3 regions of the Pantoea sp. SGAir0430 genome follow, and region 2 is predicted to be linked to each of the others. Evidence: predicted binding sites of a transcription regulator. Region 2 holds the regulator's gene; each other region holds the start of a gene.
What was found. The regulator LexA, encoded in region 2, represses DNA repair genes until DNA is damaged. The targets are predictions, from matches to a motif close to TNCTGTATGTACATACAGNA.
Positions count from the first base shown of each region.

Region 1: sulA (SOS-induced cell division inhibitor SulA) is a predicted target of LexA. The motif match lies at 1,554-1,573, and genes of this name have one in related genera.
Region 3: dinB (DNA polymerase IV) is a predicted target of LexA. The motif match lies at 1,712-1,731, and genes of this name have one in related genera.

Region 1 covers NZ_CP039427.1:1,513,907-1,517,186, forward strand. The annotation lists gene yccS (YccS family putative transporter) at 1-743, shown strand, start outside; gene E7738_RS07385 (TfoX/Sxy family DNA transformation protein) at 740-1,369, opposite strand; gene sulA (SOS-induced cell division inhibitor SulA) at 1,594-2,085, shown strand; gene ompA (porin OmpA) at 2,434-3,280, shown strand, end outside.
Region 2 covers NZ_CP039427.1:2,583,791-2,587,070, reverse strand. The annotation lists gene plsB (glycerol-3-phosphate 1-O-acyltransferase PlsB) at 1-964, opposite strand, end outside; gene E7738_RS12340 (diacylglycerol kinase) at 1,090-1,458, shown strand; gene lexA (transcriptional repressor LexA) at 1,564-2,178, shown strand; gene dinF (MATE family efflux transporter DinF) at 2,307-3,280, shown strand, end outside.
Region 3 covers NZ_CP039427.1:2,072,167-2,075,446, reverse strand. The annotation lists gene E7738_RS10060 (class II glutamine amidotransferase) at 19-786, shown strand; gene dpaA (peptidoglycan meso-diaminopimelic acid protein amidase) at 757-1,500, opposite strand; gene dinB (DNA polymerase IV) at 1,745-2,800, shown strand; gene pepD (beta-Ala-His dipeptidase) at 2,910-3,280, opposite strand, start outside.

The DNA.
Region 1 (3,280 bases), 1.1 Mb from region 2:
AGGGCCAGTTGGTTTTGATTGTGCTGAGCGGCGTGCTGTTTTTTGCCTTCCGCCAGATTCAGTATGCGCAGGCGACGCTGTTCATCACCCTGCTGGTGCTGCTGTGCTTCAATCTGCTGGGTGAAGGCTTTGATGTCGCCCTGCCGCGCGTGGTGGATACCTTGCTCGGCTGTGGCCTGGCCTGGCTGGCGGTGGCGTTTGTCTGGCCTGACTGGCGTTTCCGTCAGCTGACGACGGTTGCCGATCGCACGCTGAATGCCAACTGTCGTTATCTTGACGCCATCCTGGAACAGTATCATCAGGGTAAAGATAACCGTCTCGCCTACCGTGTGGCGCGCCGTGACGCGCATAACGCCGATGCGGAACTGGCGTCCGTGGTGTCCAATATCAGCGGCGAACTGAAGCAACAGCCGCCGCTGCGCGAGAATGCGTTCCGTCTGATGTGCCTCAATCACTCGTTTCTCAGCTACATCTCGGCGCTGGGCGCGCACCGGGAGCGGCTGACGCAGGGCGAACTGCTGACGCTTTTAGATGACGCGGTATGCTTCGTCGAGGATGTGCTGCAGATCGATCGCGTCAGCGAAGCGCAGGCGGAAACGATGCAGCAGACACTGATGCAGCGCCTGAGCGCGCTGAAAACCAGTGAGGAGGCGCAGGCACCGCTGGTGTTGCAGCAGTTGGGGCTGCTGGTTGCGCTGCTGCCGGAAATTGCCCGCCTGCGCCGTACCCTCGCCGCCGCTTAAGGCAACAGGCGCTCCGCCGCGGCGTGCTGGCGGAGCGTTTCCTGATACCAGGCGCTCAACTCTTCACGTACCGCCGCCGGCAAAGCGGCCTGGTGATGGCCGGAAATGGCGCCTTCCAGCGCCAGCAGCGTTTTCAGGCCGATATCTTTATTCACCGCCCGCAACTTCAGCCAGCTCTGACGCGAGCCCATCTCATACAGCAAGCGAACAGAATTGATCCCGACTTTGTGCAGCATCAGCTCCATACGCAGGCTGAGATTGGGCAGATCTTTCAGCCTGAGCAAGACAAGTCTGTTTGCCGCCTCGGCGCGCGCCGCAGACAGCGAACTGGCCGATAAGCGCAGCAGCTGATCGGCGTCCTGCCAGAGCTGTTTATCCACTTTGTAGTAGCTGAGCGTCACCGGCATGCCGCGCTTGCGGTATATCAACGGTTCCAGCGGGCGCTGTGCGGCATAGTGCTGTAGCGCCTCGCTGGCGCGCAGATAGAGCGCATCCTCATTGATGTAAGCAAACACCACCTTTTCGACCGCCAGCGCGTAACCACCAAACTGGGTGCGCGATTCAATTTTTCCCAATGCCGCTAACTGGGCTTTGGACTGCTCAACCACCGGATTATTTTTCTTCATAACGTCCCCTTTTTCTCATTCCTTGCGCGGGAAATTTCCTATAAAAAGCTCAGAGATTCATCTGGTTAGAAGATAGAAAAAACGATTTAGCTGTTCAATGAATAAAAGCGGCAACGCGCGGATCTTGTGCGGAATTTGCGAGGCATTTTCAGAAATTGAGGTTGATCTTTATCCAGGAACTCATTACTGTATATTCATACAGTTCATTACTGAGTGATTAAAATATGCGTACTCAATACTCTGGCCCTGCTGATCGTGCTCACCGTTTCGCTGCGACGGGCTTAACGCAACCTTCTCTGGGTGGTATTACTGAACTGCGTTATAGCGAGCAGCCCGGCATCATGCCGCTGCTTTTACTGCCGGTCCTCAAGCAGCTGAGCACCCAGTCACGCTGGCAACTGTGGCTGACGCCAGCGCACAAACTGAACCGCAGCTGGATGCAGCAGTCAGGATTACCGCTGGAAAAGAGTATGCATATCACGGAATCCGAGCGTTTAAGCACGGTTGAGAGCATGGTGAAAGCGTTGCGCACCGGCAACTACAGCGTGGTACTCGCCTGGATTCCTTATGAATTGAGCAATGAAGAGCGCCTGGAACTTGAGCAGGCAGCCGCCGAAGGCGAAGCGCTGGGATTGATTATGCGTCCTCAGGGGCGGGATCTTGCTCTGTCCAGACAGCCAAACAGCGCAAAAATTCCCTCTGATTTGTTTCATTAAGTAAAACTAAGATTTTTCTCACGCTATTTTTTCACAAAGTTGCGGCTAAGCCACTGATTCTTTTCCCGCCAGCTATGACAATGGCTTAGCCGCATTTTTCTTTTCTGGTAGCGAAAATTTTGCCATGTCATTTGTTAAAATGTGTGTATAAATCCCTGTTTTTTTATCCGCTGACGTCACATCATACTTGTAAGTTTCCAATCTCGTTGTAGACTTTACCTCGCCAGGGTGCTCAATAACCTCCGTTTTTTCGGTAGAGTCATAAGCGAGCGTTTAGACCCGGCGAAGGATTACAACCAAGAGCAACCTTTTTGCTCATTGCCTATTTGGATGATAACGAGGCGCAAAATGAAAAAGACAGCTATCGCAATTGCAGTGGCACTGGCTGGCTTCGCTACCGTAGCGCAGGCCGCTCCTAAAGATGACACCTGGTACACCGGTGCTAAACTGGGCTGGTCTCAGTATCACGATACTGGTTACTACGGTAACGGTTACGAAAACAACGACGGTCCAACTCACGAATCTCAGCTGGGCGCAGGTGCTTTCCTGGGCTACCAGGCTAACCCATACCTGGGCTTCGAGCTGGGCTACGACTGGCTGGGCCGTATGCCGAACAAAGGCAACGAAGTTAACGGCGCATTCAAAGCACAGGGCGTACAGCTGGCAGCTAAACTGAGCTACCCAATTGCTGACGATCTGGACGTGTACACCCGTCTGGGTGGCATGGTTTGGCGTGCAGACTCAACTCAGGCTAACGTAGCTGACGGCACTCGCATCAGCAACCACGACACCGGCGTTTCTCCGCTGGCTGCTGTTGGTGTTGAATACGCACTGACCAAAAACTGGGCGACTCGCCTGGACTACCAGTGGGTTAATAACATCGGTGACGCAGGTACCGTTGGTGCGCGTCCAGACAACAGCATGCTGAGCGTCGGCGTTTCTTACCGTTTCGGTCAGGACGAAGCTGCTGCACCAGTTGTTGCTCCAGCGCCAGCTCCGGCTCCGGTTGTTGAAACCAAGCGTTTCACTCTGAAGTCTGACGTGCTGTTCACCTTCAACAAATCTACCCTGAAGCCAGAAGGCCAGCAGGCTCTGGATCAGCTGTACAGCCAGCTGAGCTCAATGGATCCGAAAGACGGTTCTGTTGTGGTTCTGGGCTTCACCGACCGCATCGGTTCAGACCAGTACAACCAGA
Region 2 (3,280 bases):
GATAGAGCACGTAGGACAGCAGCAGATAATCCATGTGGCTGCGGTGGCAGGGCACGTAAACAATTTCGTGACCATCCTGCGCCAGCTGGCGCACGCGTTCGCCGCCGTGCACGTTAATGCCCTGATAGAGCCGACTCCACAGCCAGCCCATCACACGGTCAGTCACGCGGATCGCTTCGTACGAGAAATCCGCCGCCACTTCTTCCATCATTTCGATGGCATTCTGCTGCGCTTTTTCATGCGAAATCTTCTTGCTGCGCGCTTCGTCTTCAACCGCTTTCTCAATCGCTTTGGATTGCAGCAGCTTGTTGAACAGATCCTGGCGTGCCGGCAGACGCGGGCCGACGGCTGCCAGCCGCTGGCGGGCAAAATGAATGCGTGCGACACGTGCCAGCTTCTGCGCGATCGACTGATCGGTACCGTGTTCGGTGGCCATCTGACGCAGTGAAACCGTGGGCGAGAAGCGGACAAAGCTGTCGCGACCGTGCCACAGGATGGCAAAGAACTTCTGTATACCGTTAAGAATACGCAGATGTGGCGTCGGTTCGCCCTGAATTTCACGGCCTGGCGCACGGCCAAACATCACGGAAACCGGCAGCATCTGTACGTCCAGCGCCGCATTATTGCGGTGCAGATCGAGGTAGTCATGGAAAAGCTTGACCGACTCCGGGTTCGCCACGAAATAGGGGAAGACGCGCGGCCCATCGTGAATAAATACGTGGCGCGGCAGCAGGGTGCCGTCAATCTCCAGCGGCGCCAGCGGATCCGGCAGATCGTGCTTCAGGCACTGTGCGCGTAGCGTGAGCAGGTCCGCCTTTGAATCATAAGGCAAAACATACATCACCGGACGGGTCGGATCGATACCGTGTTCCGAGATCGGATCGGTCGGAATGACCTTACTTTTTACCAAAATAGAGAGTGGTAAATTCAACAATTTGTAATAGAGTTTACGCCAACCTGACATAGACAACTTGAAGCCTCTTGTTAGCAAAGCGCGGCAAGCATACCAGAAAGTGCGGCGAAGATCTGTGGCTGTGCCACCTCGCGCGCCCAGACATTGACGTCAAAAACAGTTAAGGGTTCCACAACATGGCAAATAACGTCACCGGTTTCCTGAGAATCATTAAAGCCGCCGGTTATTCCTGGCAGGGGCTGCGCGCTGCCTGGCAGCATGAAGCCGCTTTTCGCCAGGAGGCGATTGCCGCACTGGTCGCGGTTGCCATCGCCTGCTGGCTGGATGTCGATATCATCACGCGTGTGTTGCTGATTGGCTCGGTGGTGCTGGTAGTCATTGTTGAGATCCTTAATAGTGCCATCGAAGCCGTGGTGGACCGTATTGGTCAGGAACGCCATCCGCTGGCGGGACGCGCCAAAGACATGGGCTCGGCGGCGGTACTGCTGGCTATCTTACTGGCTCTGTTTGTCTGGATCGCGCTGCTTTGGTCGCATTTGCGATAAACATTCCACATTCATCAAGCCGCTGATTTTTCCCTCTGTTTCGGTTTTCATTTCGCCAATACCTGTATATACTCACAGCGACTGTATAAACAACCAGGGGGCGGGATGAAAGCGTTAACCAGCAGGCAGCAACAGGTCTATGACCTGATTCGCGACCATATTAATCAGACCGGCATGCCGCCAACGCGTGCTGAAATTGCTTCGCAACTGGGCTTCCGCTCGCCTAACGCTGCTGAAGAGCACCTGAAAGCGCTGGCGCGTAAAGGTGTCATTGAAATCGTCTCCGGTGCATCGCGCGGTATCCGCCTGCTGATGGAAGAAGAGGCGAGTGAAGGGCTGCCACTGATCGGTCGCGTCGCCGCCGGTGAACCGCTGCTGGCGCAGGAACATATCGAAGCCCACTATCAGGTTGACGCCAACCTGTTCAAACCCTCTGCCGATTTCCTGCTGCGCGTCAGCGGTATGTCGATGAAAGATATCGGCATTATGGACGGTGATCTGCTCGCGGTGCATAAAACACAGGAAGTGCGCAATGGCCAGGTGGTGGTTGCGCGTATTGATGATGAAGTCACGGTGAAACGCTGGAAGAAGCAGGGCGCGATTGTCCAGCTGCTGCCGGAAAACAATGATTTCCAGCCGATTGTCGTGGATACCCGTGAACAGTCGCTGACCGTGGAAGGGCTGGCCGTTGGCATCGTGCGCAACGGCGAGTGGCTCTGAAACCCGGTTGATCTCCCCCGCTGCGGCGGCGCTCGCGCGCTGGCCGCAGTCTGCTTTAATCATACTTTTGTTCCCGGCCCGTAAGGCGCTCGCTCAGGCCGACTACCGTAACCCTCGGGATGGGGCTGATGCAGCTATTTTCCTCTTCTGATAAAACGCTGTGGCGACTGGCGTTGCCAATGATCCTCTCCAATATCACTGTGCCGCTGCTCGGCGTGGTCGATACCGCCGTGATTGGCCATCTTGATAGCCCGATCTACCTCGGCGGCGTGGCCGTAGGCACCACGGCAACCAGCTTCATCTTTATGCTGCTGCTGTTTCTGCGTATGAGCACCACCGGTTTAACCGCGCAGGCGTTCGGGGCCGGCGATAAACAGGCACTGGCGCGCGCACTGATGCAGCCGCTGCTGATCGCTCTGGCCGCCGGGTTGCTGCTGGCGCTGCTGCGTTCTCCTGCCAGTAGCCTGGCGGCAACGCTGATGGGCGGCAGCGCGGAAGTCCAGCAGCAGGCGCAGATCTTCATTGAAATCCGCTGGCTGAGCGCACCGGCTACGCTGGCTAACCTGGTGATTCTCGGCTGGCTGCTGGGCGTGCAGTATGCGCGTGCGCCGATGGTTCTGCTGATTGTCGGAAACCTGGTCAACATCCTGCTCGATCTGCTGCTGGTGCTGAAATTGCACTGGGGCGTTGCCGGTGCCGCCGCCGCCACGGCGCTGGCCGAATACGTGACGCTGGCAGTGGGATTATGGATGGTGGCGCGCGTACTGAAACTGCGCGGCATCGATTTCAAACTGCTGAAAAACAGCTGGCGCGGTGACGCGGCGCGGTTATTTCGCCTTAATCGCGACATCATGCTGCGCTCGCTCATGCTGCAGATTTGCTTTGCCTCACTGACCCTGCTGGGTGCACGCATCGGACCGGATGTGGTTGCGGTCAATGCGGTGCTGTTGATGTTCCTGACGTTTACTGCCTATGCGCTGGACGGCTTTGCTTACGCGGTGGAAGCCTGCTCGGGTGAAGCGGTAGGGGCAAAAGATCGCAGCCGGCTGCTGCTGATCTGGCATGCCGCCTGTCGCCAGGCGGGTATCGTTGCGCTGCTGTT
Region 3 (3,280 bases), 510 kb from region 2:
TCTGATAAGGCGGTTGCTATGTGCGAATTGCTCGGGATGAGCGCCAATGTCCCCACGGATATCTGTTTCAGTTTTACCGGTCTGGTGCAGCGTGGCGGTGGAACCGGGCCGCACAAAGATGGCTGGGGCATCACCTTTTACGAAGATAAAGGCTGCCGCACCTTTAAAGATCCGCTGCCGAGCTACAACTCGCCGATTGCCCGCCTGGTGCAGGAGTATCCGATTAAGTCGCACTCGGTGGTGGCGCATATTCGTCAGGCCAATCGCGGCCAGGTGTCACTGGAAAATACCCATCCGTTTACCCGCGAACTGTGGGGCCGCAACTGGACTTACGCGCATAACGGCCAGCTAAAGGGCTATCGCCAGCTGGAGACCGGGCATTTCCGTCCGGTAGGCGAAACCGACAGCGAAAAGGCGTTTTGCTGGATTCTGCATAAGCTGGCTGAGCGCTATCCGCGCACGCCGGGCAACTGGCCGGCGGTGTTTCGCTATGTGGCGGAACTGGCGACGGAGCTGCGTCAGAAGGGCGTGTTCAATATGCTGCTGTCTGACGGACGCTATCTGATGGCCTTCTGCTCAACCAATCTGTACTGGATTACGCGCCGCGCGCCGTTTGGCAAAGCGAAGCTGCTCGATCAGGATGTGGAGATTGACTTCCTGCAGCAGACGACGCCGAAAGACGTGGTGACGGTGATTGCGACGCAGCCGCTGACCGGTAATGAAACCTGGCACCGCATCGTGCCAGGTGAGTGGGCATTATTTTACCTGGGTGAGCGCCAGGAATGATTTCGACGCCGCTTCCGGCGTGGTCATGACCGGCGTGTTGTTCACCGCATACTGACCGGTTGCCGTCACGTTGACCGTTGGCGGCACGTGGTATTTGGCGAAGTAAGCATAGCCCGGCTGCAGTTCACGCCAGAAGCTGATGTAAGTCGAGTAACGATGACGCTGCATGTTGCTGTCGGTCATGCGGAACGGGAAGATGTTGACCTGCACATCCTGCTGACCGTTACGCAGCGCGGCGTTCACGTAAGTGAAGATCTCATCCATCGATGCGTTGGTCATGGCATAGCAGCCCACGGACACGCAATCGCCGTGAATCATCAGATAGTTACCGTTATAGCCTTTGGCGCGATCGTACTGATTCGGGAATCCGGTATTGATGGCGCGATAAAAACGGCTGTCCGGCTTGAGCTGATTCATCTTCACGTTATAAAAGCCTTCCGGACTTTTAAAATCGCCCTGACGACGTTTCGGCCCGAGGCCGCCGGAGAAGTTACAGATGCGATAGCTGTCCAGCAGACGATATTCATTACCGATTTTGCCGTACAGTTCCAGCGTACGCTCTTCCTTGAAGATCTGAATAAATACTGGTGTACCCAGTAATTGTTTCTTTAACTCTTTGCTCACCGGAGCCAGCGGCTGCATTGGCTCAGGCGTCATTGCCCAGCTCAGGAGCGGCATAAGAATCATCGCAAACAATAATGCGATTCTGCCCATTCTGTGTGTACCTTGAAGTGAAGAGGAACGCTGACGCAGTGCGTCACTGTATTGCATTATCGGAAATATCCGCTACCGCAGCGCAACATTATCATTGTCTGGCGTTTAATCAAGCCGGAGTCCGAGAAAATGGTGCAATCCTAAAGGGAATACGACCACAAATTTGTAAACTTTAATCGCACGCGCCACAAATATTGCCGTTGTTTTTCTCTGCTGTATACTTATCCAGTATCCGGAGGGGCGTATGCGCAAAATCATTCATGTCGATATGGACTGCTTTTTCGCAGCAGTGGAAATGCGCGACGATCCTTCATTACGTGATATCCCGATTGCCATCGGTGGCAGCCGCGTGCAGCGCGGCGTAATCAGCACCGCCAACTATCCGGCGCGGAAATACGGCGTGCGCAGCGCGATGCCAACCGCCACGGCGCTGCGCCTCTGTCCCCACCTGAAACTGCTGCCCGGCCGCTTCGATGCCTATAAAGAAGCTTCGCAGCAGATTCGCGCCATCTTTACCCGCTATACGCCACTGATTGAGCCATTGTCGCTGGATGAAGCCTACCTGGACGTCACCGACAGTGAACACTGCCAGGGATCGGCCACGCTGATGGCGCAGGCGATTCGCGCCGATATTCTGCGTGAAACCGGCCTGACCGCGTCGGCTGGCATTGCGCCGATCAAGTTCCTCGCCAAAATCGCTTCAGACATGAACAAGCCAGATGGTCAGTATGTGATTACGCCGCAGGCGATGCCGGACTTTCTGCTGACGCTGCCGCTGAGCAAGATTCCCGGCGTTGGTAAAGTGGCCACCAAAAAGCTCGAAGAGATGGGGCTGCGCACCTGCGCTGACGTACAACAGGCCGATCTGGCGCAACTGCTGAAGCGCTTTGGAAAATTTGGCCGCGTGCTGTGGGAGCGCAGCAACGGCATCGACGATCGCGAAGTGGTGGTGGAGCGCGAACGCAAATCGCTGGGTGTCGAGCGTACGCTGGGCGAGGACATCCATCACTGGGAGCAGTGCCTGGAAATTATTGATTTTCTCTACGCCGAACTCGATCGCCGTCTAAGCGCGATCCGCCCGGATAAGCAGATTGCACGTCAGGGCGTAAAGCTGAAGTTCAACGATTTCCAGCTCACCACCCAGGAGCATGTCTGGCCGGTGCTGAATAAAGACGACATGATCGCCGTGGCGCGTCAAGCCTGGGACGAACGCCGCGCCGGGCGCGGTGTGCGGCTGGTGGGGCTGCACGTAACGCTGGTAAATCCGCAGCTGGAGCGCCAGCTGGTGCTGGGGTTGTAATGGCTGAGCTGCCGCTGGACGAGAGCTACAGCGCGGTCGCCTGACGCGGCACCGTTACCGTAAATAAAAAATCCTGCCCGGAGGCAGGATTTTTTTTATCGCAACGGCGTTACGCTTTTTCCGGCACCACGTTCAGCAGCGCGGTCAGCAGTTTCCAGTACAGACCGACGCTGTCGATGTGCACCTGCTCGTCCGGCGAGTGTGGACCGGTGATGGTAGGCCCAATCGACACCATGTCCATGTCCGGATACGGTTTTTTGAACAGACCGCACTCCAGACCGGCGTGAATCACCTGAATGTTTGGCGTCTTACCAAACAGCGCTTCATAGGTTTTACGCGTCAGCGCCATGATGGGCGAGTCGGCATCCGGCTGCCAGCCCGGGTAACCGCCTTTCGGCGCGGTTTTCGCCCCGGCCAGCGCACCCAGCGAAGTCAGGGTTTCGACCACCCAATCTTTACCGGTGTCGATCAGGGAGCGAA